4 regions of the Mesorhizobium sp. CA13 genome follow, and region 3 is predicted to be linked to each of the others. Evidence: riboswitches for the same ligand, from Rfam matches in the RefSeq annotation. Region 3 holds a riboswitch; each other region holds the start of a gene.
What was found. A riboswitch is a leader RNA that binds a small molecule or an ion and turns the genes downstream of it on or off. The one in region 3 is predicted to bind cobalamin.
Positions count from the first base shown of each region.

Region 1: another riboswitch for cobalamin. It lies ahead of bluB (5,6-dimethylbenzimidazole synthase); the one in region 3 lies ahead of LB566_RS28390 (aromatic ring-hydroxylating oxygenase subunit alpha).
Region 2: another riboswitch for cobalamin. It lies ahead of LB566_RS01670 (ABC transporter ATP-binding protein); the one in region 3 lies ahead of LB566_RS28390 (aromatic ring-hydroxylating oxygenase subunit alpha).
Region 4: another riboswitch for cobalamin. It lies ahead of LB566_RS23595 (DUF1636 family protein); the one in region 3 lies ahead of LB566_RS28390 (aromatic ring-hydroxylating oxygenase subunit alpha).

Region 1 covers NZ_JAIUHS010000001.1:797,366-803,240, reverse strand. The annotation lists gene aroC (chorismate synthase) at 1-8, shown strand, start outside; gene ribB (3,4-dihydroxy-2-butanone-4-phosphate synthase) at 108-1,208, shown strand; gene LB566_RS04080 (MFS transporter) at 1,260-2,483, opposite strand; gene LB566_RS04075 (TetR/AcrR family transcriptional regulator) at 2,604-3,209, shown strand; gene bluB (5,6-dimethylbenzimidazole synthase) at 3,295-4,047, opposite strand; cobalamin riboswitch at 4,096-4,276, opposite strand; gene LB566_RS04065 (histone deacetylase family protein) at 4,398-5,324, shown strand; gene LB566_RS04060 (exodeoxyribonuclease VII small subunit) at 5,328-5,579, shown strand; gene LB566_RS04055 (DUF2277 domain-containing protein) at 5,678-5,875, shown strand, end outside.
Region 2 covers NZ_JAIUHS010000001.1:324,173-330,047, reverse strand. The annotation lists gene LB566_RS01685 (sugar phosphate isomerase/epimerase family protein) at 1-194, opposite strand, end outside; gene LB566_RS01680 (Gfo/Idh/MocA family protein) at 197-1,228, opposite strand; gene LB566_RS01675 (LacI family DNA-binding transcriptional regulator) at 1,409-2,434, shown strand; cobalamin riboswitch at 2,497-2,707, shown strand; gene LB566_RS01670 (ABC transporter ATP-binding protein) at 2,962-3,750, shown strand; gene LB566_RS01665 (ABC transporter substrate-binding protein) at 3,797-4,744, shown strand; gene LB566_RS01660 (FecCD family ABC transporter permease) at 4,753-5,772, shown strand.
Region 3 covers NZ_JAIUHS010000018.1:68,404-74,278, forward strand. The annotation lists gene LB566_RS28360 (alpha-glucosidase) at 1-22, shown strand, start outside; gene LB566_RS28365 (ABC transporter ATP-binding protein) at 48-1,160, shown strand; gene LB566_RS28370 (DUF680 domain-containing protein) at 1,257-1,493, opposite strand; gene LB566_RS28375 (DUF680 domain-containing protein) at 1,565-1,771, opposite strand; gene LB566_RS28380 (DUF680 domain-containing protein) at 1,841-2,047, opposite strand; gene LB566_RS28385 (DUF680 domain-containing protein) at 2,119-2,316, opposite strand; cobalamin riboswitch at 2,796-2,998, shown strand; gene LB566_RS28390 (aromatic ring-hydroxylating oxygenase subunit alpha) at 3,129-4,376, shown strand; gene LB566_RS28395 (hybrid-cluster NAD(P)-dependent oxidoreductase) at 4,396-5,496, shown strand; gene LB566_RS28400 (ferredoxin reductase) at 5,619-5,875, opposite strand, start outside.
Region 4 covers NZ_JAIUHS010000012.1:31,948-37,822, forward strand. The annotation lists gene LB566_RS23585 (cobaltochelatase subunit CobN) at 1-586, opposite strand, end outside; gene cobW (cobalamin biosynthesis protein CobW) at 603-1,655, opposite strand; gene LB566_RS23595 (DUF1636 family protein) at 1,658-2,086, opposite strand; cobalamin riboswitch at 2,124-2,328, opposite strand; gene LB566_RS23600 (winged helix-turn-helix domain-containing protein) at 2,358-3,557, opposite strand; gene LB566_RS23605 (NADH-quinone oxidoreductase subunit A) at 3,890-4,255, shown strand; gene LB566_RS23610 (NuoB/complex I 20 kDa subunit family protein) at 4,246-4,827, shown strand; gene LB566_RS23615 (NADH-quinone oxidoreductase subunit C) at 4,832-5,434, shown strand; gene LB566_RS23620 (NADH-quinone oxidoreductase subunit D) at 5,434-5,875, shown strand, end outside.

The sequences.
Region 1 (5,875 bases), on a different contig from region 3:
GGCAGTAGGGCAGTATGTTAAGCTGCCCGCGAGACCAGCAATTTTTCCTTCCCCCTACTGCCTTACTGCCCTATTCCCCTACTCCCTTGCGAGCGAAGCGAGCGTTCATGTCTTACGACCAGAAGAAGATCGTCGAAGCAATCCGGGCCTTCGAGCGTGGCGAGATCGTCGTCGTCATGGATGATGACGGGCGCGAGAACGAGGGCGACCTGATCGTCGCCGCCGTCCATTGCACACCGGAAAAGATGGCCTTCATCGTGCGTAACACTTCGGGCATCGTCTGCACGCCGATGCCGCGCGAGGAGGCCAAGCGCCTCAACCTTGCGCCGATGGTCGCCGACAATGATTCAGCGCACACCACAGCCTTCACCGTCAGCGTCGATTTCAAGCATGGCACCACGACAGGCATTTCCGCCGATGACCGCACGCTGACCGTGCGCAATCTCGCCAATGGCAATGTCGGCGCCTCCGATTTCGTCCGTCCCGGCCACATATTTCCGCTCATCGCGCGCGAAGGCGGCGTGCTGATGCGCTCGGGCCATACCGAGGCGGCCGTCGATCTGTGCAAGCTCGCCGGCCTGCCGCCGGTCGGCGTGATCTCGGAGCTGGTCAATGACGACGGCACCGTCAAGCGCGGCCCGCAGGTCGCGGCTTTTGCCGAGGAACATGGCCTCAAGCAGGTTTCTGTCGCCGACCTCATTGCTTACCGGCAACGCAAGGAAACGCTGGTCGAACGCGTGGCATGCTCCGAGATCGACACGCTCGGCGGCAAGGCGCAGGTCTTCACCTATACGCTGCCCTGGGATTCCATGCACCATGTCGCCGTCGTCTTCGGCGACATCCGCGATGGGGAAGAGGTGCCTGTGCGTCTCCACTCCGAGGACGTGGTGACCGACGTGTTCGGGACCAGCCACCGGCTGGACGGCATCATGAAGGCGATGGGCGAGCGTAAGCGCGGCGTCATCGTCTATCTGCGCGAGGGCTCGGTCGGCGTCGCCCACCAGGAGCGCAACCGGCCGGCGAGCGGCGACCGCGAGGATCACGAAGAGGCGCGCCGCCGCGAGAATGAATGGCGCGAGATCGGGCTCGGCGCGCAGATCCTGAAGGATCTAGGCATTTCCTCGATCAAGCTGATCGCCTCGCGCGAGCGCCACTATGTCGGCCTTGAAGGTTTTGGCATCCACATCGCCAAGACCGAGATTCTCTGAAGTTCGACTGCGGCAGTAGCGTCCGATCCGCTGAACCGGACGCGTCATGGATCATTCCGCGGCAACGACGGCCGCTTCACACCCATCCAGCTCGCATTTGTGAGTGGCAAGGCTGCGTTGGCCGAGCAGCACCGTGACCAGGGCGATGCCGCCCGCGACCACCGAGACCCAGAACCCGTTCTGGGCGCCGAACGCATCCACCACGGCGCCGGCGGCGAAAGAGCCCAGCGCCATGCCGATGCCGATTCCCGTTGTCACCCAGGTAATGCCCTCGGTCAGCATCGCTTCCGGCACATGCCGTTCGATCAGGCCGAATGCCGTGATGAAAGTCGGCGAGATCGCCACGCCGCTGATGAAGACGGTCACCGCCAGCAGCGGCACGCTGTCGGCGGTGAGCGGCAAAAGCGTGCTGACCGCGATGATGGCGACCGCCACTGCCAGCTGGCGCTGTAGCGGCGTCTTCAGGTTGAGCGCGCCGACCAGGATGCCCAGCACGAACGACCCCAGCGCATAGACGCCGATCACCAGGCTTGCGGCACCGGCTTGGCCGAACTCCTTGGTGATCGCCACGGTGCTCACTTCCGTCGTCGCGAAGGTCGCGCCGATGAAGATCAGGGCGAAGGTTATGATCTGTACCGGCCGCAGGCGGATTGCCGAGCCCGCCGAACCATGGCCCACCGGCCGGACTTTCGGCTCGGTCGATCGCTGCAGGATGAAAGCTATCGAGCCCAAGGCGAGGAACAAAGTGCTCGCCAGCATGCCCGCTTCCGGAAATAGCGCCGCACTGAGGCCCACCGACAGCGACGCACCGGCGATATAGACCAGCTCGTCGGCCGCCGATTCGAAGGCGAAGGCGGTGTTCATCTCCGGCCGGCCGCGAAAAAGCTCGGTCCAGCGCGCGCGCACCATTGCCGGCATGCTGGGCATGGCCGCGGCCAGCAGCGCCGACACGAACAATGTCCATACCGGCCAATCCTGGTTGGCCGACGCAATCAGCAGCAGGAATGCCAGCACGGAGATGATGGTGGTGGGCACGACGATCCGTGTCTGGCCGAGGCGGTCGACCAGCCTGGAGATCTGCGGCGCCAGGAAAGCGTTGGCCAGCGCGAATGTCGCCGAGACGGCGCCCGCCAGCCAGTATTCGCCACGCGTCTGCGACAGCATCGCGACGATGCCGATCGGCGCCATGGCGATCGGCAGGCGCGCCATGAAGCCTGCAGCGGCAAAGCCCTTGGCGCCAGGGGCTCGAAAAATCTCGGAATAGGGGTTCTGCATGGTCCGTTCCTCGACAAAAGGCGATTCGGAAATTACATACGATGCGTATGAACACTAAATAGATCATACGTTGCGTATGTCAATTGGCATACGGAACGTATGTGGGTAAGGCCAGAAGAGATGCACAAGCCCCGCAAGGAAATGATCGCCGAAACGCGCGCCAAATTGATTGCCGCGGCCCGGCATGCGTTCGGAACGATCGGCTATGCCGAAGCGTCGATGGACGATTTCACCGCATCGGCGGGACTGACGCGCGGTGCGCTCTACCATCATTTCGGCGACAAGAAGGGGCTCTTGCAGGCGGTCATCGCCGAGATCGACGCCGAGATGGCGGCACGGGTGAATGAGGTTGCAGCGAAAGCACCGACCCGCTGGCAAAGCTTCGTCGACGAATGCACGAGCTACATCGAAATGGCGCTGGAGCCGGAAATCCAGCGCATCATGTTCCGGGACGGTCCGGCCGTGCTGGGGGACCCCGCGCAATGGCCGAACGCCAATGCCTGCGTCGCGTCGATGACCGATCACCTGACGACGCTGCAGGGCGACGGGGTGGTCGTCTCGGGCGTCGACCCCGAGACCGCGGCACGGCTGATCAACGGGGCGAGCAGTCAGGCGGCGCAGCGGATCGCCAATTCGAACGACCCGGAAGCGACATCAAAGACCGTGGTGGCGGCATTCAAGCAACTGCTCGAAGGATTGTTGAGGAAGGGTGCCACAGCCGCCTGAAGGCGGATAGCCGAGGTGCTTCCAGGTTCAGATGCTCAGGACAAGGCGCAGGCCGCCGGCAGCGCTGAGCATGCCGTAGCGGCAATCAAATCAAGGGTTTGACAGATTTTTCGCATGTTGCCGCCTTGAGGCGGGCGATCGTTGACTTGAGCGGCACTTCGCCCTGTCCGCAAAACGTCTCGCTCATGATCAGCTCGGGCAGCGGCAACCGTCGACCCCAGCCATGTGTTTCGAGGTCCGGTTTCGGCGCGAACTCGGAGACGCGGCCGATACAGAGATAGGCCACCGGCGTCACATGCTCGGGAATCGACAGAAGGTCTTTCAACGCCCGCGCCTCGATAATGCTGACCCAGCCGACCCCGACGCCTTCGGCGCGCGCCGCCAGCCAGAAATTCTGCACCGCGCAGACCGTGCTGTAGAGATCCATCTCGGGATTGTGCCAGCGTCCCAGCGGCGAACCCTGTGAGCGTCGGCGGTCGCAGGTGATGCAGATATTGAGCGCGCTTTCGCAGATGCCTTCCAGCTTGAGCTTGCGGTAGAGCGCCCGCCGCTCTTCCTCGATGGCGGGCAATTCCTGCTCGCGCGCCGCCAGGAACAGGTCGCGCACCTGTTCCCGTCGTTCGGTGCCACGAATGACGATGAAATTCCATGGCTGCATGAAGCCGACCGATGGCGCGTGATGGGCGGCAAGCAGCAGCCGCGCCAGCACCTCGTCGTCGACGGCCTCTGATGTAAAATGGCTGCGGACATCGCGCCGCGTGAACATTGCGCGGTAGACCGCATCGCGCGCCATCTGGTCGAATCCGTCACCCACGGGGATGGTCATATCGTCCGGCATCGCTTGTCCCCTTGCGATTGCAATCAACTGCCGTCCGCCTGACCATGCGGATGACGATGCCTGCCAGGCCGGTCTTCTGGCTCGGGATCAACCCGCGTCCGGCGCCTTCCCGTCATCGACAGTGGCACTTACCGGCGCGGTCCCCCTTACAGCGTTGGGCACGCCACGGGATCAAACCGTGTTCCCGATTCTCCCGCTCGCGGCGGGCACCAGGCAGCGGCCGGGACTTTACGACGAAGCCTCCGCGCCGCCAATCCCAGCGGCGACGCGAATGGACGCAGGCGCGATTTTCCCCAGCCATCAGGCCGCAACGCATGGCTATCGCCGCGCCGGGGCACTAGATAGGGAGCATGGCCACTCGTCTCTACACCCATCCGATCTTCCTCGAGCACATCACGCCACCCGGCCATCCGGAGCGGCCGGACCGCTTGCGCGCCATCGAGCGCGTGCTCGACGACGAAGCTTTTGCCGCGCTCGACCGCACTGAGGCGCCGGAAGGCGACGAGGCCACCATTCTCTATGCGCATCCCGCCGACTTCGTCGAACGAGTGCGCGCCGCCATTCCCGAGACGGGCATCGCCCGCATCGATGCCGACACAACGGCCAGCCCGAAGAGCTGGCAGGCGGCGATCACCGCGATCGGCGCCGCCAACGCCGGTGTCGACGACGTCTTTGCCGGCCGGGCAGACAACGTTTTCGTCGCCGCCCGACCGCCCGGCCACCATGCCGAGAAAGCGACCGCGATGGGCTTCTGCCTGTTCAACACGGCGGCCATCGCCGCACGTTATGCACAGCGCAAACACGGTATCGAACGTGTCGCCATCGTCGACTGGGACGTGCATCACGGTAACGGCACGCAGGATATTTTCTGGGACGATCCGTCCGTGCTTTATTGCTCGACGCACCAGATGCCGCTCTACCCCGGCACCGGAGCAAAGAACGAAACCGGCGCCGGCAACATCGTCAACGCGCCGCTTGCGCCGCAAACCGGCAGCGAGGCGTTCCGCGATGCCTTCCTGTCGCGCGTGCTGCCCTCGCTCGACAATTTTGCACCCGACCTGATCATTATTTCGGCCGGCTTCGACGCGCATCATCGCGACCCGCTGGCCGAGATCAACCTGACCGAGGATGATTTCGACTGGGCGACCGGCCAGCTCATGCAGCGCGCGGCGCGCCACAGCGGCAACCGGCTCGTCAGCCTGCTCGAGGGCGGCTACGATCTGCAAGGATTGGCATTTTCGGTCGCCGCCCATGTCGGGCGACTGATGAAAGGATGAATGATGGCTGGTGAAACCAACGAAGACGTCAAGGCGATGAGCTTCGAACAGGCTCTCGACGCGCTGGAGAAGATCGTCGATGATCTGGAGCGTGGCGATGTGCCGCTCGACCAGTCGATCAGGATCTACGAGCGCGGCGAGGCGCTGAAGGTGCATTGCGACCGGCTGCTCAAGGCGGCCGAGGACAAGGTGGAGAAGATCAGGCTGTCCCGCGACGGCAAGCCGATCGGGACGGAGCCGCTGGACGCGGATTGAGGCACGCAGCCGTCTCTCTGGTTTTTGACACGATCATGATTGAGGATAGAACGCATCCCGATTGAAACGGCTCCAGGACAAGAGGAGATACGGAAGCGATGTGCAGAAACATCAAGACCCTGTTCAATTTTGATCCGCCGGCAACCGATGACGAGGTGCGCGATGCAGCCCTTCAGTTCGTCCGCAAGCTGAGCGGAACGACGCGGCCTTCGAAGCAGAACCAGCACGCATTCGACCATGCCGTCGAGGCCATCGCGGCGTCGGCGCGCGAGCTTCTCGATTCGCTTGAAACCAAC
Region 2 (5,875 bases), on a different contig from region 3:
ACATCGGCATCGCCGATGGCGTCGCGGATTTCGCCGGCGAGCCGCCCCAGATCCTTGCCGCCCAGCGTCTGCCAGAAGAAGGGCTGGACGCTCTCGAAACCGAGCGGCAGGATCTGCCTGATATAGGCGGCCGGATCTTCGAGATTGGCCCGCACCATGGTGCCGATCCTGATGTCGAGAAGCGGGTTCGGCATGGTCATCCTTCCTGCCTGGGGATTTCGATCCGGCGCCCGGTCTCCGCACTTTCGATCGCCGCGAAAACCATGGCCAGGCTCTTGATGTTGTCGGCGCCGCGCGTCTCCGGCTCGGTGCCGGTTTCCACGGCGCGGACGAAATCTTCTATGACGCCGAGATGCCCGCCGATGCGGTCGGCAGGGTCGAGCGGCGGCACCGCTACCGGCACGACCTTGTCGAGCAGGCCTTCGCGTTCCGGCAGCACGGCTTCGGCCTTCAAATCGTCATGACCATCCCAGGTCAGGCTGCCGCGTTCGCCGATGATGCGCCAACTGCCTTCCCAACTGGTGCGGAAGCCGTCGGCGCACCAGCTGCCGCGATAGGTGAACATCTTGCCCTGGCCGAGTTCGAAGGTGGCGCTTGCCGACGATCCCTGCCGGTACCAGGAATTGGCCGGCTCCCATTCCCGGCAATACACTTCGGTCGGCTCGCCATCGACCATGTAGCGGGCCGCGTCGAATGTATGGATTGCCATGTCGAGCAGCAGCACGTGGCGCATGTCTTCGCGGAAACCGCCGAAATGCGGCGCAACGAAAAAATCGGCATGGATGCTGGTCGCAGCGCCGATGGCGCCGGAGCCGAGAAAGCGGTGGATGCGCCGGACGTTGGCGACGTAGCGGCGGTTCTGCACGACGGCATGGATGCGCCGGGCGCGCCGGGCCGCGCCGATGATGGCGCGCGCATTGTCCGAGCTGTCGGCCAGCGGCTTTTCCGTCAAAAGATGACAACGATGGGCGAAGGCGGAGTTGGCGACGTCGCGGCGGGCGGCGGGCACGACCACGTCGAACACCGCATCGGGTCGGGTCTGGTCGAGAATGGCGTCGAGATCGGTCCCGATCGCGACCCCGGCGAGGTCATATTCGCGGGCCCGCTGGCGCGCCCTGTCGGCGTCGAGGTCGACGAGGCCGACGATCCTGACGGCAGGGGATTGGCGGGCGGCCTCGAGCCAGGTTTTGCTCATGGCTCCGCACCCGACCAGGACGACGTGCATCATCCAGCGCTCCTCCGGCCAACCCCTCCTGGCTGGCACCACGGTAGTCCGTAAATGACTTCCGTAAACGTTTACGATGACACACCCGATGGCGTATATTGTCAATCGGATTTGTACCGTCGGTTCTGAAACGCCTTGGCCGCACGACCGGCTGGTGCTAGCCAGAAGCAGGAGGGGGAGGTCTTGGCATCCAGCATTCACGATCTTGCACGGCATCTGAATATTTCGATCGGCACGGTCTCGCGCGCGCTTAACGGGCGCGCCGACGTCAATGCCGAGACGCGCCAGCGCGTGCTCGACGCGGCGCGGCAACTCAACTATTCGCCGAACCAGTCGGGCAGGAACCTTCGCCGTGGCACCACGCATGCCGTGGCCTTCATGCTCCAGCCGCATCCGGGCGACCAGGAATATGGCGAGCCGTTTTTCATCCCGTTTTTGAGTGGGCTGCAAGCGGCACTGGCCGAACATGGGCTCGACCTGATCATCGTCATGGGCGCGCCGGGCGACTATCAGCAGGAGCGCCTGCGCCGTGTCGTCGAGACACGTCGTGCCGATGCCGTCGTGCTGGCCTGGACGCGGCGCGAGGACGATCGCATCGACTATCTGAGCAAGGCAGGCTTTCCCTTCGCGACGCTCGGCCGAAGCCGGTCCGGCGACGACAACTATCCTTCTCTGGACCTGGATTTCGAGAAGGCGGGCGCCGATGCAGTCGACCGACTGGTCGCGCGCGGCCACCGCCGCATCGCCGCCATCCGGCCGTCGCTTGACCTGAATTTCGGTTATCTGTTTCTGGAGGGCTATGGCAAGGCGCTGCGGCGGCACGGCATCGAAGTCGATCCCGCCCTGATTGTGGATGGTTTCATCAACGAAGCCGGTGGCTACGCGGTGACACCGCAAGTCATGCGGTCGAAGGATCCGCCGACCGCGATCATCTTCAACAACGACTCGATGGCGCTCGGCGGCTGCAAAGCGCTCGCCGAAATGGGGATCAAGCCCGGCCATGATGTCGCGGTGATCGTCATCGTCGACACGCCGCTCTGCCGTTATTTCTCGCCGGCGCTGACCGGCTTTCGTCCGAGCCTGGATCCGATGGGGCGGCGGCTTGGCGAAATCCTGCTCGCCTCGCTCCCGGCTTTCGCCGGCGCGAAAGGGCCAGAGATCATTCGCGAGGTCTGGCCGCTGGAACTGGTGGCACGCGATAGTGATTGACCATGCGAGTGTATTGTTATAACAGAACATGCATCGACCTTGCCTTGACGCTGCCTGCATCCTAGGCTGCGACTCGTGATGGTCCCCGCGCCGCAAGGCGAGGGGTGAAAAGGGAACATGGTGAGGCCCACCTTTCGGGTCGAAGCCATGGCTGCCCCCGCAACTGTAAGCGGCGAGCAAAATCCGAAAAAGCCACTGGCCGGCAAGGCTGGGAAGGCAGGATGGCGCAACGACCCGCGAGCCAGGAGACCTGCCATCTGCATGAGTGACCGGACGGGGTGTGCCGGGAGGAGACGCGGGTTCGGTCTTGTCGACCGGTTCAAGCCAGCTTCCTTCCGTCGCCATTTTTGAAAGTGACGGAAGTTGGACGGCGCCATCGATCGCATTCACTGCATTCCCATGCATCGCATCGTCGTGTGCACGCTTTGCCGCGATATCGCCACCGAGGTGAATTCAGGCCAGCGTCCGGCAGGACTGGCAGGCAAGACGCTGGCCCGTATTCCCGCAGGCCCTGCAAGGAATTGCCCATGACCGCGCCGCTTCTCGAGGCCCGCGACCTGGCCGCGGCGGCGGATGGCCTGCATCTGGTGCATCCGGTCAGCCTTTCGGTGGCGGCGGGCGACCGCCTCGCTATCATCGGGCCCAACGGCGCCGGCAAGACGACATTGCTGCGCATGCTGTCGGGCATGCTGCGGCCGAGTTCGGGCGAAGTGAAGCTCACCGCGCGCCGGCTCGACAGGATTTCGACCGCCGAGCGGGCGCTGCACATCGCCGTCGTCGGCCAGACCGATCAACCCGATCCACGACTGGCGGTCATCGACTATGTCGAGCTCGGCCGGGTTCCGCATGCCGGCCGCAGGCACAGGAGCGAGGAACGCGACATTGTCGTCGAGGCGCTGCGCCGGACCGGGCTGTTGCCGCTGCTTGGCCGCACCATCGGCTCGCTGTCGGGCGGCGAGCGCCAGCGCGCCCAGCTTGCCCGCGCCATCGCGCAGGAGCCGAAGATCCTATTCCTCGACGAGCCGACCAACCATCTCGACCCGCGGGCGCGCAGCGAGTTGCTCGAACTGGTGGCAGGCCTCGGCATGACCGTGATCGCGGTGCTGCACGATCTGGCGCTGGTGACGCCTTTCGCCACCAGGGTCGCGGTGATGAGCCATGGCCGCTTGCATGTGCTGGCGCCGCCACGCGAAGCACTCACCCAGCAGCTGATCCGCGAGATCTTCGGTGTCGACGTCTTTAGGTTGCGCCACCCGACGGAGGACCGCGAACTGACGGTGTTCGAGGTTCCGAACCGTGCCGCGCCATCTTCGTGATCGAAGCCATTTCCGGCAGATCCTGTTCAACAAAGGAGCAATATCCGTGAAACGCCTTGCCGTGTCTCTTGCCTTCTCCCTGCTGGCCTCTACGGCCTTCGCCTTTCCGGTGACGGTCGACAGCTGCGGCAAGCCGCTGACGTTCGACGCGCCGCCCAAGCGTGCCGTCATTCACGATCTCAACATGGCCGAGATGGCCTTCGCCCTGAAGCTGCAGCCGTCGATCGTCGGCCTGACCGGCATCACCGGATGGTACAAGGTCGGCCCCGAATTCAAGGCCGAGCAAGGCTCGATCCCGGAACTGGCGCCCAAATATCCGACGCTGGAAAACCTGGTCGCTGTCGAGCCCGACTTCTTCTTCGCCGGCTGGTACTACGGCATGAAGCCGGGCGGCGAGGTGACGCCCGATACGCTGGCGCAGCACGGCATCAAGACCCTGGTGCTGACGGAAAGCTGCGTCCATCTCGACAAGAACCGGCCTGCCGCTTCGATGGAGCTGCTCTATGGCGATGTCGAGAAGCTGGGCAAGATCTTCGGCAAGGAGGCCGAGGCGGATAAGCTCGTCTCCGGCTGGAAGGCGCAGCTCGCCGAAATCACGGCCAAGGTCGGCGACCGCAGGGGAACGCGCGTGTTCCTCTATGATTCCGGCGAGGACAAGCCGTTCACATCAGGCAAGTTCGCCATTCCCAACGCCATGATTTCCGCGGCCGGCGGCGACAACATCATGGCCGACATGAACACCAGCTGGGGCAACACGGATTGGGAGACGGTGGCCTCGCGCAATCCGCAATTCCTCATCCTGCTCGACTATCAGGATGGCGGCGGCTACCGGAAGCTGCTCGATTTCCTGAAAGCGCATCCGGCAATGAAGGAGACGGACGCGGTCAAGAACGAACGCTTCGTGGCGCTTCGCTATGCCGAACTGACACCCGGGCCGGCCAACATCGAAGCGATCGGCAAGATCGCCAGGGCGATGCATCCGGAAGCTTTTTGACCGGGACCATGACCTTGCGGCACAAGGCATTCCTATTGGCCATTACGGCGGCCGCGTTGGCAATCGCCGTGCTCGCGCTGCTGTCGATCGCCTATGGCTCGACGATGATCCCGCTGGGCGACGTCGTGGCAGCGCTTGGCCATGCGATCGGATTGAAGGGACATGACGTGTCCGGCCCGGTCGGCAGGATCGTCGTCGACCTCAGGCTGCCGCGCACCATCCTGGCCATCTGTGTCGGCGGCGGCCTGGGCGTGGTCGGCGCGCTGTTGCAGACGGTGACGCGCAACGATCTTGCCGATCCGTTCCTGTTCGGCCTCTCGTCGGGAGCCGCCGCCGGCGCGGTCTCCGTCATCACCGTCTTCGGCGACAGTTTCGGGATCTGGACGCTACCGGTCGCCGCATTCACCGGCGGTATTCTGGCGGCTTGCGTTGTGCTTTTGCTGGTTGCGCGGGTGAGGGGACAAGGCCCCGAACGGCTGATCCTCGCCGGACTTGCGGTCTCCTTCATGTTCACCGCATTGACCAATTACCTGGTCTTCGCCGGTGACCAGCGCGCCGCCCATTCGGTGCTGTTCTGGACGATGGGCGGTCTCGGCCTGGCACGGTGGGACAATATCTGGCTGGGGGCGCTTGGGGCCGGCACGATTGCGGCGTACGGGCTGTGGAATCATCGCCGGCTGGACGCTTTCCTGGCCGGCGAAAATGCCGCTGAAAGTCTTGGCGTGCCGGTGGCGCGAATGCGACGGACGACGTTTCTGGTCGCCGCGTTTTCGACCGCGATCCTGGTTTCGGTGGCCGGCGTCATCGGCTTCGTCGGCCTCATGATCCCGCATCTGTCGCGGCCGCTGGCCGGCGCGCTGCATCTGCGCCTGATCGTAAGTTGCGCGTTGTTCGGGGCGGTACTGTTGCTCGCTAGCGACCTTCTGGCGCGCACATTGCTGCCGCCGCAGGAACTGCCGATCGGCATCATCACCAGCTCGCTCGGGGCTTTCTTCGTCGTCACCACGCTGATCCGCAACCGCTTGTGATGGGTGTCGCGGCAACCGAAACTCATCGGACGCGGCCATGATTGTGCTGCACGGCTGCCATGCACGTTTGCCGGCTTCTGGAACAATGCCGGGCTTGAATAGT
Region 3 (5,875 bases):
CTGGTTCGGGCGTATCGACTGAATTCTAGGGACCACTGGAGAGAAACATGGCCGATGTCACGCTGAGGCAAGTGAAGAAATCATACGGCAATCTCAATATTCTGCACGGCATCGACCTCGACATCAAATCGGGCGAGTTCATCGTTTTCGTCGGTCCGTCGGGCTGCGGCAAGTCGACATTGCTGCGCTCGATCGCCGGGCTTGAGGAGATCACCTCGGGCGAGCTCAGAATTGCCGGCGAGGTCGTCAACGACGTGCCGCCGTCGAAGCGCGGCATCGCCATGGTGTTTCAGTCCTACGCGCTCTATCCGCATATGACGGTCTACGACAACATGGCGTTCTCGATGAAGATCGGCAAGGAAAGCAAGGCCGAGATCGACAAGCGCGTGCGCCAGGCGGCAGAGATCCTGCAGCTGACCAACTATCTCGACCGCCTGCCCAAGGCGATGTCGGGCGGCCAGCGCCAGCGCGTGGCCATCGGCCGCGCCATCGTGCGCAACCCGAAAGTGTTCCTGTTCGACGAACCGCTGTCGAACCTCGACGCCGCGCTGCGCGTCGCCACCCGCATCGAAATCGCCAAGCTCAAGGAATCGATGCCCAACACCACCATGATCTACGTCACGCACGATCAGGTGGAGGCGATGACGCTGGCCGACCGCATCGTGGTGCTGAAGGAGGGCCATATCGAGCAGGTCGGCACACCGATGGAGCTCTACAAGAAACCCGGCAATCTGTTCGTTGCCCAGTTCATCGGCTCGCCGGCCATGAACATCCTGCCGGCGACCATCGACAAATCAGGCAATCCGACCGTCATCAGTCATGTCGGCGGCCGCAAGGCTACGGTGCCGATCACGACGCCGGCCTCGGCCAAGGGCGCCTCGGTGAGCTTCGGCGTGCGGCCGGAGGACCTGACGATCGCCAGCGGCACGGACTATCTCTTCGAAGGGACGGTGGACTATGTCGAGCAGCTCGGCGAGGTGCAACTCGTCTATGTCGACATCGGCCGCGCCGACCTACCGCTGGTGACCAAGCTGCCGGGCAATGTCGAGGTCAAGCGCGGGGCGACGCTGCGGCTGAGCGCCGACGCCGGAGACCTTCATATCTTCGACGCGGATGGGCGATCCTTCGCGCTGCACGAGACGGAAGCGAAGGCGGCCTGAGAGCAGGCCATGAATTGCATGAATTAATTGCCGGCCACGCAAAAACAGGAGCGGCGAGCAAAGCCCGCCGCTCCTGTTTGATATCAGCTTCGGCTGTTAGTGGCCGAAGAGATTCCGGTCACTGCCCTGAGGGGCGGACTTCTGTACGTCACCCGAGGAATTGAGCAGCTTGTAGACGGGCGAACCGCTGTCGCGGATCGAAGCCGTGTGCGACTTGTCGACCGAGGTGACGGCAGGCTGGTTGGCACCATTGGAGCCGTAATTGTCGCTGGCGGCCAAAGCGCTGCCGGAAACGGCCAGAACGGCGGCGGCGGCAAGGATGATCTTCTTCATTTCAAGTCTCCTGAATTCTCAAATTCCACCGCAGTGGCGGGCTTACCCGCCAGCTGCTGAAGGATCGGCTGTTAGTTGTTGCCGAAGAGGTTACGATCGGCACCCTGAACAGGGGCCTGAGCAGCCGGAGCCGACGTCCTGGTCGAAGCGGTGTACGAGCTGTCGGTCGACGTGGCCGCGGGCTGATTGGCGCCATTGGAGCCATAATTGTCGCTGCCGGCGAAAGCGCCGCCCGAAACAGCCAGAACGGCGGCGGCAGCAAGGATGATCTTCTTCATTTCAAGTCTCCTGAATTTTCGAATTTCGCCAGGACGGCGGAAGGCCCGCCGTCAACTGGAGATCGGCTGTTAGTTGTTGCCGAAGAGGTTGCGGTCGGCACCCTGAACAGGCGCCTGGGCAGACGGCGCGGACTTCTGGACCGAAGCCGTGTGCGCGTTGTCGACCGAGGTGACGGCAGGCTGGTTGGCGCCATTGGAGCCATAGTTGTCGCTGCTGGCGAAAGCACTGCCCGAAACGGCCAGAACGGCGGCGGCAGCAAGAACGATCTTCTTCATTTCAAGTCTCCTGAATTCTCAAATTTCGCCCAGGACGGCGGAAAAGCCCGCCGTCAACTGGAGATCGGCTATTAGTTGTTGCCGAAGAGGTTGCGATCGGCGCCCTGGACAGGCGTCTGGGCAGCCGGTTCCGACTTCTTGGTCGAAGCGGTGTACGAGCTGTCGACGACGGTGGCCGCAGGGGCATTCGAACCATAGTGGTCGCTACCAGCGAAGGCGCTGCCGGAAACAGCCAGAAGGGCGGCGGCAGTGAGAATGATCTTTTTCATTTTTGATACTCCAGTATTTTTCCGTCCGTCTAGCGGCGTGTCTTGGGAGGAAATCGCGTCGTTCGGACAGCCCCGATGTGGGAAAGCCATACCGCCATTTCCAATCACGAAGTTTTTCCGCGTGGACCAAGTTTCCACCACTTGAAATTGTGCCAGGGCCTTCTACATTCGTTTTTTTCCGTTTAATATCAGATAGTTAGGTAAACTGATCGTGCGATCACCAACTGTGTCGAAGGCGCAGTGTTCACACCGTCCTGTACGCATCGTCAACAGAAACGAACCGTTCGGTTCGATTTTAGAGGGCGCTAATAGTCACTTTTCGAAACCGTTAACCTTTTTTGGCTCCGGCACGAGTTGAATTCCGAGGCGGCGAGCCGAGCCTTTCTGCCCCTCCAACGACGGCCGCACCGTTTCCAATGCGTGTCGCGCGGCATGGATGCGATGTCGTTTTCATGCCGACGACAAGTCGGCGATCATGGTTAGATCCTGCCATCTCGGGTGCCGCCACGTGACGACGAGGCGGAGAATTGGGAAGCCGGTCAGAATCCGGCGCTGCCCCCGCAACGGTGGTGGAGTTCAGGTCGCGACGGGAGACCACTGGGCAAAGGCCTGGGAAGGTGTCGCAACAGTCCGCAAGGACAGCTCCAGAGCCCGGAAACCAGCCTGAGATGTTGGACTCGACTGATCGCGGCGGGCGGTCAAGAGGCGGATGGTGCATGTCCGGCGCAAGCCGGCGCGCGGCTTGATCCTTCCTCTCTCCCCTCCGTTCAGTCCTTCAATGCGAGGACAGGACTTCAATGCGAGGACAGGACATGGATGCGCGCAACGACATGCTGAAACGGCTGCAAGGCCGCAGGGACGGCTTCTCACTCGAGCAGCCCTTCTATACCGACGCCGAATACTTCAAGCTCGATATGGAGCTGATCTGGTACCGCGACTGGCTGTTCATCGGTCATGATTGCGAACTGCCCAGGCCCGGCAGCTTCATCACCGTGCAGATCGGCGACTATCCTGTGGTGCTGGTGCGCGACCAGAAGGGCAACATCAACGCCTTCCACAATTCTTGCCGCCATCGCGGCAGCCGCGTCTGCAACACCGACAAGGGCACGGCGGCGAAGCTCGTCTGCCCCTACCATCAGTGGACCTACGAACTGGACGGCAGGCTGCTGTTCGCCAGGCAGATGGCCGAGGGTTTCGACAAGAGCCAGTTCGGCCTGAAGCCGGTCGCCTGCGAAAGCGTTGGCGGCTACATCTTCATTTGCCTCGCCGACGAGCCGGCGGATTTCGTGCCGATGCGGACGATGATCGAACCCTATTTGCTGCCGCACCGGCTGCGCGAAGCAAAGGTCGCCTTCGAGAGCACCATCGTCGAGAAGGGCAATTGGAAGCTGGTCTGGGAAAACAACCGCGAATGCTATCATTGCGCCGGCAACCATCCGGAGCTCTGCAAGACCTTTCCTGAGGCGCCGACCGTGACCGGCGTGCAAGGCGCCGACAGCGACCCGGAGATGCTGGCGCACTGGGCCAAATGCGAGGCCGCCGGCCTGCCGAGCAAGTTCCGCATCGACCCGGCCGGACAATACCGTGCCACCCGCGCGCCGCTGCTGCGCGATGCCGTCAGTTACACGATGACGGGAAAACGCGCGGTCAAGAAGAACCTGTCCGACAGCGTTGCCACCGACCGCATCGGCTCGTTGCTGCTCTATCACTATCCGACGACCTGGAATCACATCCTCGGCGACCACGCCGTCACCTTCCGGGTGCTGCCGATCAGTGCCACCGAGACCGCGGTAACGACCAAATGGCTGGTTCACAAGGACGCGGTCGAGGGTGTCGACTACGATCTCGCCGAGCTCACTCATGTCTGGACCGAGACCAACGACCAGGACCGCCGCATCGTCGAGGAAAACGCCTTCGGCATCCTGTCGCCGGCCTATGAACCCGGCCCCTATTCCGAACTGCACGAAGGCGGCGTCATCCAGTTCGTCGACTGGTACGCGCGTTTCATCGGTCCGCGCCTCGCCGAAGGCGGCCGGCCGGCCCTGCGCAGCGTTGCTTGAGAGGTGAGGGATGAATGCGATGACGGATCTCGGCCTCTATCGCCATCTCGATCAGATGGCGCCCTGGAACGACAGGCTCCAGGTGCTGGAAGTGATCGGCGTGAGCGACGAGGCGCCTGATGTAAAGACCTTCACCTTCCGCTCCGACAACCAGACCTGGTTCCGCTACAAGCCGGGCCAGTTCGTGACGCTGGAACTGCCTACAGCGGATGGGCCGCTGATGCGCACCTACACGCTGTCGTCTTCCCCCTCGCGGCCGTTCTCGATCGCGGTGACGGTGAAGGCGCAGGCCGGCAGCACCGGCACGCGCTGGATGTTCGACCATTTGAGGCCCGGTTCGCACGTCAAGGCCTATGGGCCGGCCGGAGACTTTTCGCTGCACAGCCACCCGGCAGCCAAATATCTGTTCATCTCGGCCGGCTCCGGCGTGACGCCGATGATGTCGATGCTGCGCTGGCTGAACGACTGCGCGCCATGGACCGATGTCGGCTTTGTCAATTGCGCGCGCCGGCCCGAAGAGATCATCTTCCGCAAGGAACTGGAATTGCTCGGCAGCCGCATGCCAGGCCTGTCGCTCGGCTTCATGATCGAGGAACGGTCGAGCCGGGAGGGTTGGTTCGGCCATATGGGCCGCATCGACGCCATCCGGCTGCCGCTCTTGGCGCCCGACTTCCGCGACCGGGAAATCTTCTGCTGCGGCCCCGACCCCTTCATGCGTGCCGTGCGCGGCATGCTCGAAGCCGCCGGCTTCGACATGGTGAAATACCATCAGGAAAGCTTTGCAGCGCCTCTGACGGAGGAAATTCCGGCGCCGTTCGCCTCGCCGACTGACGACGGCGCGGTCATTCCTGTCGAAGCCGCGACACCGATCCGGTTCTTGCTTTCGGATGTCGATGCCGCATGCGTCGCCGGCCAGACGGTGCTGCAGACGGCGCGCGCCTCGGGAGTCAGAATCCCCGCCGCGTGCGAATTCGGCCTGTGCGGAACCTGCAAGGTCAAGAAGGTCTCGGGCGACGTCGAGATGAGCCACAATGGCGGCGTCCTCGATCACGAGATCGAGGACGGCTTCATCCTCGCCTGCTGCTCCAAGCCGCTTTCGGCGCTTGACATCGAGGCGTGACCGGCGGCGAAGCCGCTTCTTCTTGCCAGGAGGGTTTCGGATCCTCGCCGCTGCAGGGCTGGGACGGGCGAGAATCCAGCCCGCGTGCAGCCGCAGCCAAGATACGGCGCCAGGCGGACATCTCAGACGCCGTAGCGTTCCGTCCGGATGACATCCGCCGGAACGCCGGCATCGATCAGCGCCTGGGCGGCGGCGGAGACGAATGCATTGGAGCCGCAGACAAAGGCGAGGCCGGGCGGCCGGCGCAGCCGCGCCATGGATCGCACCATCATGGCGACGTCGACCCGCCGCGAGTAATCCGCCGGCCGGCGCGCAGCCTCACGCGTCAGGGTCAGCACAAGGTTGAAGCCGTTGCCGCGATCGTCGAGGCCGATCAATT
Region 4 (5,875 bases), on a different contig from region 3:
GAACCCTTCCCTCGAGCGGGAGGGGGACGACGCCGCGACCCGGCTCGTAGTAACCCGCCTTCGGCACGTTGACGGGCTCGGCCACCGCCGCATCCGATCCCGCCAACCGCGCCAGCCGGCGCACCAGCGCGCTCATATTGGCCGGGCCGCCCTCGCGGAAATAATTGAGCAGCCCGTCCAGTTCCTCGCGCGGCAGCGTCGAGGCTTCGATCAGCCTGATATCCTCGTCATGGCTCTCGCCGGGCAGCAGCGCCAGCTTTATGCCGCGCTCGCGGGCAACCACGGCCAACTGGTCGCAGCCGTAGCGCCACCACTCGTAACCGCCGAGAATACGCACCAGGACGACTTTGGCGTGACGGGCGACGCTGTCGATCCAGAGGTCGACGGACATGGGGTGGCGCAGGTCGCGTAGCGCGGCCAGCCGCATCGTGGGCAGCCGATCGGCGTCGCCTTTCCAGGCCGCCGCCAGTCCGGCTAGGTCGCTGTCGGTGAAGGACAGCGCCACCATATCCGCCGGCGTCTGCCGCAGATCGACCGGCTCGGCGAGATCGTCGAGCGAGGCGGATGTGGTGGCGAGGATGTGCATCGCGATCGGTGTTGCGTCAGCCGGCGAGGATATGCTCGATCGCCGGGCGGTTCAGCCCCTTGAGGCCGATGACGACCAGGCGCGAGCGGCGGTCGTCGTCAGCCGTCCAGGCGCGGTCGTAGTAATGATTGACGCGCGGACCGACCGCCTGCAGCAAAAGCCGCATCGGCTTGCCGCCGACCTCGACGAAGCCTTTCACCCGCAGCACGTTTTCCTGTTCGGCGGCGGTCGCGACCCGCTTTGCCAGGTCGTCCGGGTTGGCGATCGAGGGAATGTCGACGATGAAGGTGTCGAAGTCGTCATGCTCGTGGTCGAAGGCGCCGTCATGATGGGACTTGCGGTTCTCGATGTCGTCCTCGACGGCGAGGCCCAGCCCGAGCAGCACGGACGGATCGACCTTGCCATGAGCCGTCGGCACAACCTTCACGGCGCGAGCGGAGTGTTCGCCAATGATGGCGTTGGCGCGAGCCGAACCTGCGGCATCCATCAGGTCGCTCTTCGACAGGATGATGAGGTCGGCGCAGGCGATCTGGTCCTCGAACACCTCCTCGACCGGGTCGTCATGATCGAGGCTCTCATCCTCGGCGCGCTGCGCCCGCAGGGCGTCCATGTCGTTGGCGACGCGCCCCTCCGCCAATGCCGGACCGTCGACCACGGCGATCACACCGTCGACCGTCACGCGGCTCTTCACCGTCGGCCACTGGAAGGCCTGGACCAGCGGCTTCGGCAAAGCCAGGCCTGAGGTTTCGATCAGGATGTGGTCGACCTTCGGCCTCAGCGACAGGATCTGGTCGAGCGCCGGGACAAAATCGTCGGCGACGGTGCAGCAGATGCAGCCATTGGCCAGTTCGACGATGTTTTCCTCCGGGCAGGTGTCGATGCCGCAGCCCTTGAGGATCTCGCCGTCGATGCCGATGTCGCCGAATTCGTTGACGATGATGGCGATACGCTTGCCGCCCGCGTTTTCCAGGAGGTGGCGGACCAGCGTGGTTTTGCCGGCACCCAGGAAGCCGGTGACGACGGTACAGGGGACGCGGGAGAGAGTGGCGGCGGAAACTGCGGCGGTCATGGTCAGTCCTTCAACAGGTCAAGGGGTGGAATGCGGGCCACGAGGCCGCGCTTGAGGGAATCGGGCCGGCCACGCCAGGGGATAAGGCCGTCGGTCGAAGTGGCGAAAAGTTTCGCGCCGGTGACGAGGTCGGCGCCACTGGCGATGTTCAGGTCGCCGAAGACATAACTCCAGCAGCCGTCGCGAAGGATCGCAGCACTGAGGCGGCGCTTGCAGTTGCCAAGGCATTCGACCGTGCGGACGCGGACATTGTCGGCCGTTGCGGCTTGGCGCGTGTCTTGAGCCAAAACTTCGCCGGCGCGGGGATGGGCATCGGAACCGGTCTCGTCGCGGCAGGAAGCGCAGACGATGACAGTGACGCCGGCCAAGGCGTCGCTATCGCCAGACAAAATGTCCGCTGTTTCAGCCGGGAAACTGCTGTCGCGTTCCAAATCGGGCTCCTTGCCCGGAAAACCCGCCGGGCGATCGGATTCTTATGTCTCAGACGGCAGGTCTCCTGGCTCGCGGGTCATCGCCTTCGTGCCGCCTTCCCGGGACCGTCCCAGTGGTTTTCGGCCTTGGCTCGTCGCTTACAGTTGCGGGGACAGCCGCGGATTTGAAATCGAGATTTCGCACCGCATTCCCTCTTGGCTCCTCCCTTTGCCGAGAGGAGACCGTCTGGAAGGGATTTAGGCTCTTGCAGGCGGCGGTGTCAACGCGCGTCTACGACACGGCAATGTCAGCGAGCGGCTGCCCAAGGTCGCCGGCGGGCGTAACCTCAATCCGTTCGAGGCCGAGCCAGCCCTGCATCTGCGTCAATTCCTGGAAGAGTTGCGCGGCGGTCTCAGGCGGCGCGCTCGGCTCGGCATAGGCCGCGTGGACGCGTAGCACGCCGGCCGGCCGGTCGGCCTTGAGGTCGACGCGCGCCACGATCCTGTCGCCGAGCAGGAAGGGCAGGACGTAATAGCCGTATTGCCGCTTTTCGGCAGGGGTGTAGATTTCTATGCGGTAGTGAAAATCGAACAGCCGCTCCGTGCGCGAGCGCTCGAAGACGACCGGATCGAACGGCGCCAGCAGGGCGCGGGCCTCGATCCTGCGGGGAATGCGGGCCTCCTTGTGGAGGTAAGCCGGTTTGTTCCAACCCTCGACACGCACCGGCACCAGCTCGCCTGTTTCAACCAGTTCCTCCAGCCGGCCCTTCATGTCGGCCGGCGACAGGCGGAAATAGTCGCGCAGGTCGCTTGCTGTCGCGACGCCATGGGCGCGGGCGGAGATCCGCAGCAATTCCCGATGCGCGTCCTCGGCTGATGGCACCGGCAGATCGAGGATTGCCTGCGGCAGCACGCGCTCGGGCAGATCATAGAAGCGTTCGAAGCCACGGCGGTGCGCGGTGGTGATGCGTCCTGCCCAGAACAGCCATTCGAAGGCATGCTTGGCGTGGCTCCAGCCCCACCAGCCGCCGGATCCTTTCTGGCCTTCGAGCGCGGACGCAGCTATCGGACCGCGCTCCGCGACCTCGCGGTAGATCTCTTCTATATAGGCGGCGTGCTCACGGCCCCATTTGGCCAGTCCCAGGTACATTTCATCGCCGCGCTCGGCGCGCTGCATGCGCCAACGCATCAACGGGTAGGTCTCGACCGGCAGGAACGAGGCCTCGTGGGCCCAGTACTCGAACACCGTGCGCTTGCGCGTGACGGCGGCGTTGTCGAGCAAGGTGAACGGGTAGGGGCCAAGGCGCGAATAGAGCGGCATATAATGAGCGCGCACCACAGCGCTGACGGAATCGATCTGCAGCAGGCCGGTACGCGAGAGCACACGGGCGAAGTGGCGTCGGTCGGGCGTGCCGGCGGGGCGGGGATCAGTGAACCCTTGGGCGGCGAGCGCGATGCGCCGGGCCATGGCGAGCGAGATCTTTTCCTTCATTCGGATGCGACTCTGAGGCTTGTTGAGCGTCGTTCGGACAGTTGATTCCAGCGATGCTAGCAGGGTTTTGGCGGCAACTCTGTCAGGAGAGAAAAGTGGAGTAAAAAGCGAAGGAAATCAAACAAGAGCGGATCGGACCAGTTTCTTCCCTTATGCCGTCCAGGCCGGTGTTTTGAACAAGGTTTGACTTGCTTCGCCGGAAGCCCTGCGCTAACCCTCGCCGCGTTGCAGCAAAGGCCCCTTAAAACGGTTCAGCGGTTAAACTGTCACGCTTCCGCAATAGGGTCTGGTGCTGTAATCAAAATGGATTGGCGCCAACGGAAAGCCGCAGCATGAACGCACTTCTCAGTTCGTACCTGCCCATCGTCCTGTTTATCGCAGTGGCGGCGGCTGTCGGCGTTGCGCTTATCGTGGCGCCGTTCCTGGTGGCCTATCGCAATCCCGACCCGGAAAAGCTTTCCGCCTACGAATGCGGGTTCAACTCGTTCGATGACGCCCGCATGAAGTTCGACATCCGCTTCTACCTTGTGTCGATCCTGTTCATCATCTTCGACCTGGAAGTGGCCTTCCTGTTTCCGTGGGCGGTGTCTTTCTCGAAAATCGGCATGCTCGGTTTCTGGTCGATGATGGTGTTTTTGGCGGTGCTGACCATCGGCTTTGCCTATGAATGGAAAAAAGGAGCGCTCGAATGGGATTGAGCGACAGTTCCGGCACGCTCGTCGCGCCGAAGCCCAAGGGTCTGATCGATCCCAATACCGGCAGGCCGGTTGGGTCCGATGATCCGTTTTTCCTCGAGATCAACGACGAACTCGCCGACAAGGGCTTTCTCGTCACCTCGACCGAAGCGCTGATCACCTGGGCGCGCAGCGGCTCGCTGATGTTCATGACCTTCGGCCTCGCCTGCTGCGCCGTCGAGATGATCCACACCTCGATGCCGCGCTACGATTCGGAGCGGTTCGGTGTTGCTCCTCGCGCGTCTCCGCGCCAGTCCGACATCATGATCGTTGCCGGCACGCTGACCAACAAGATGGCTCCGGCGCTGCGCAAGGTCTACGACCAGATGCCGGAGCCGCGCTACGTCATCTCGATGGGCTCCTGCGCCAATGGCGGTGGCTATTACCACTATTCCTATTCGGTAGTGCGCGGCTGCGACCGCATCGTGCCGGTCGACATCTATGTGCCCGGCTGTCCGCCGAGCGCCGAAGCGCTGCTCTATGGCATTCTTCTGCTCCAGAAGAAGATCCGCCGCACCGGCACGATCGAACGGTAAATCCATGGCCGCATCCCTGAGCGAACTGTCGACCTATCTCGGCGAAAAACTGATTGGCCGCGTCAATGAAGCGGTGTTCGCCTATGGCGAACTCACCATCCATGTCGAACCGCGCGATCTGATCGAAGTGGTGACTTTCCTGCGTGACGATCCGCGCTGCCAGTTCATCTCGGTCATCGATGTCTGCGGCGCCGACTATCCGTCGCGGGCCAAGCGTTTCGACGTCGTCTATCACCTTTTGTCGCCGAAGCAGAACGTGCGTATCCGCATCAAGGTGCAGGCCGACGAGGAGACGATGGTGCCGTCGATCACCGGCGTCTATCCCGGCGCCGACTGGTTCGAGCGCGAGACCTACGATCTCTATGGAGTGCTGTTTTCGGGCCACCCCGATCTGCGGCGCATCCTCACCGACTACGGTTTCGACGGTCACCCGCTGCGCAAGGATTTCCCGCTGACCGGCTTCGTCGAGGTGCGCTACGACGACGAAGCCAAACGCGTCATCTACGAGCCGGTGGAACTGAAGCAGGAATTCCGCAATTTCGATTTTCTGTCCCCATGGGAAGGCACCGATTACGTGCTGCCAGGGGATGAGAAGGCAAAGCAGTAATGGCCGAAACCTCCGTCCGCAATTTTAACATCAACTTCGGACCTCAACATCCTGCTGCGCATGGTGTTTTGAGGTTGGTTCTGGAGTTGGACGGCGAGGTCGTCGATCGCGTCGATCCGCATATCGGGCTCTTGCATCGCGGCACCGAAAAGCTGATCGAGCACAAAACCTATCTGCAGGCAGTGCCTTATCTCGACCGGCTCGATTATTGCGCGCCGATGAACCAGGAGCATGCCTTCGCACTGGCCGCCGAGCGCCTGCTCGGCATCGAGGTGCCGAAGCGCGGCCAGTTGATCCGCGTGCTCTACTGCGAGATCGGCCGCATCATGTCGCACATCCTCAACGTGACGACGCAGGCGCTCGACGTCGGCGCGCTGACGCCGCCTCTGTGGGGCTTCGTCGAGCGCGAAAAGCTGATGGTGTTCTACGAGCGCGCCTCGG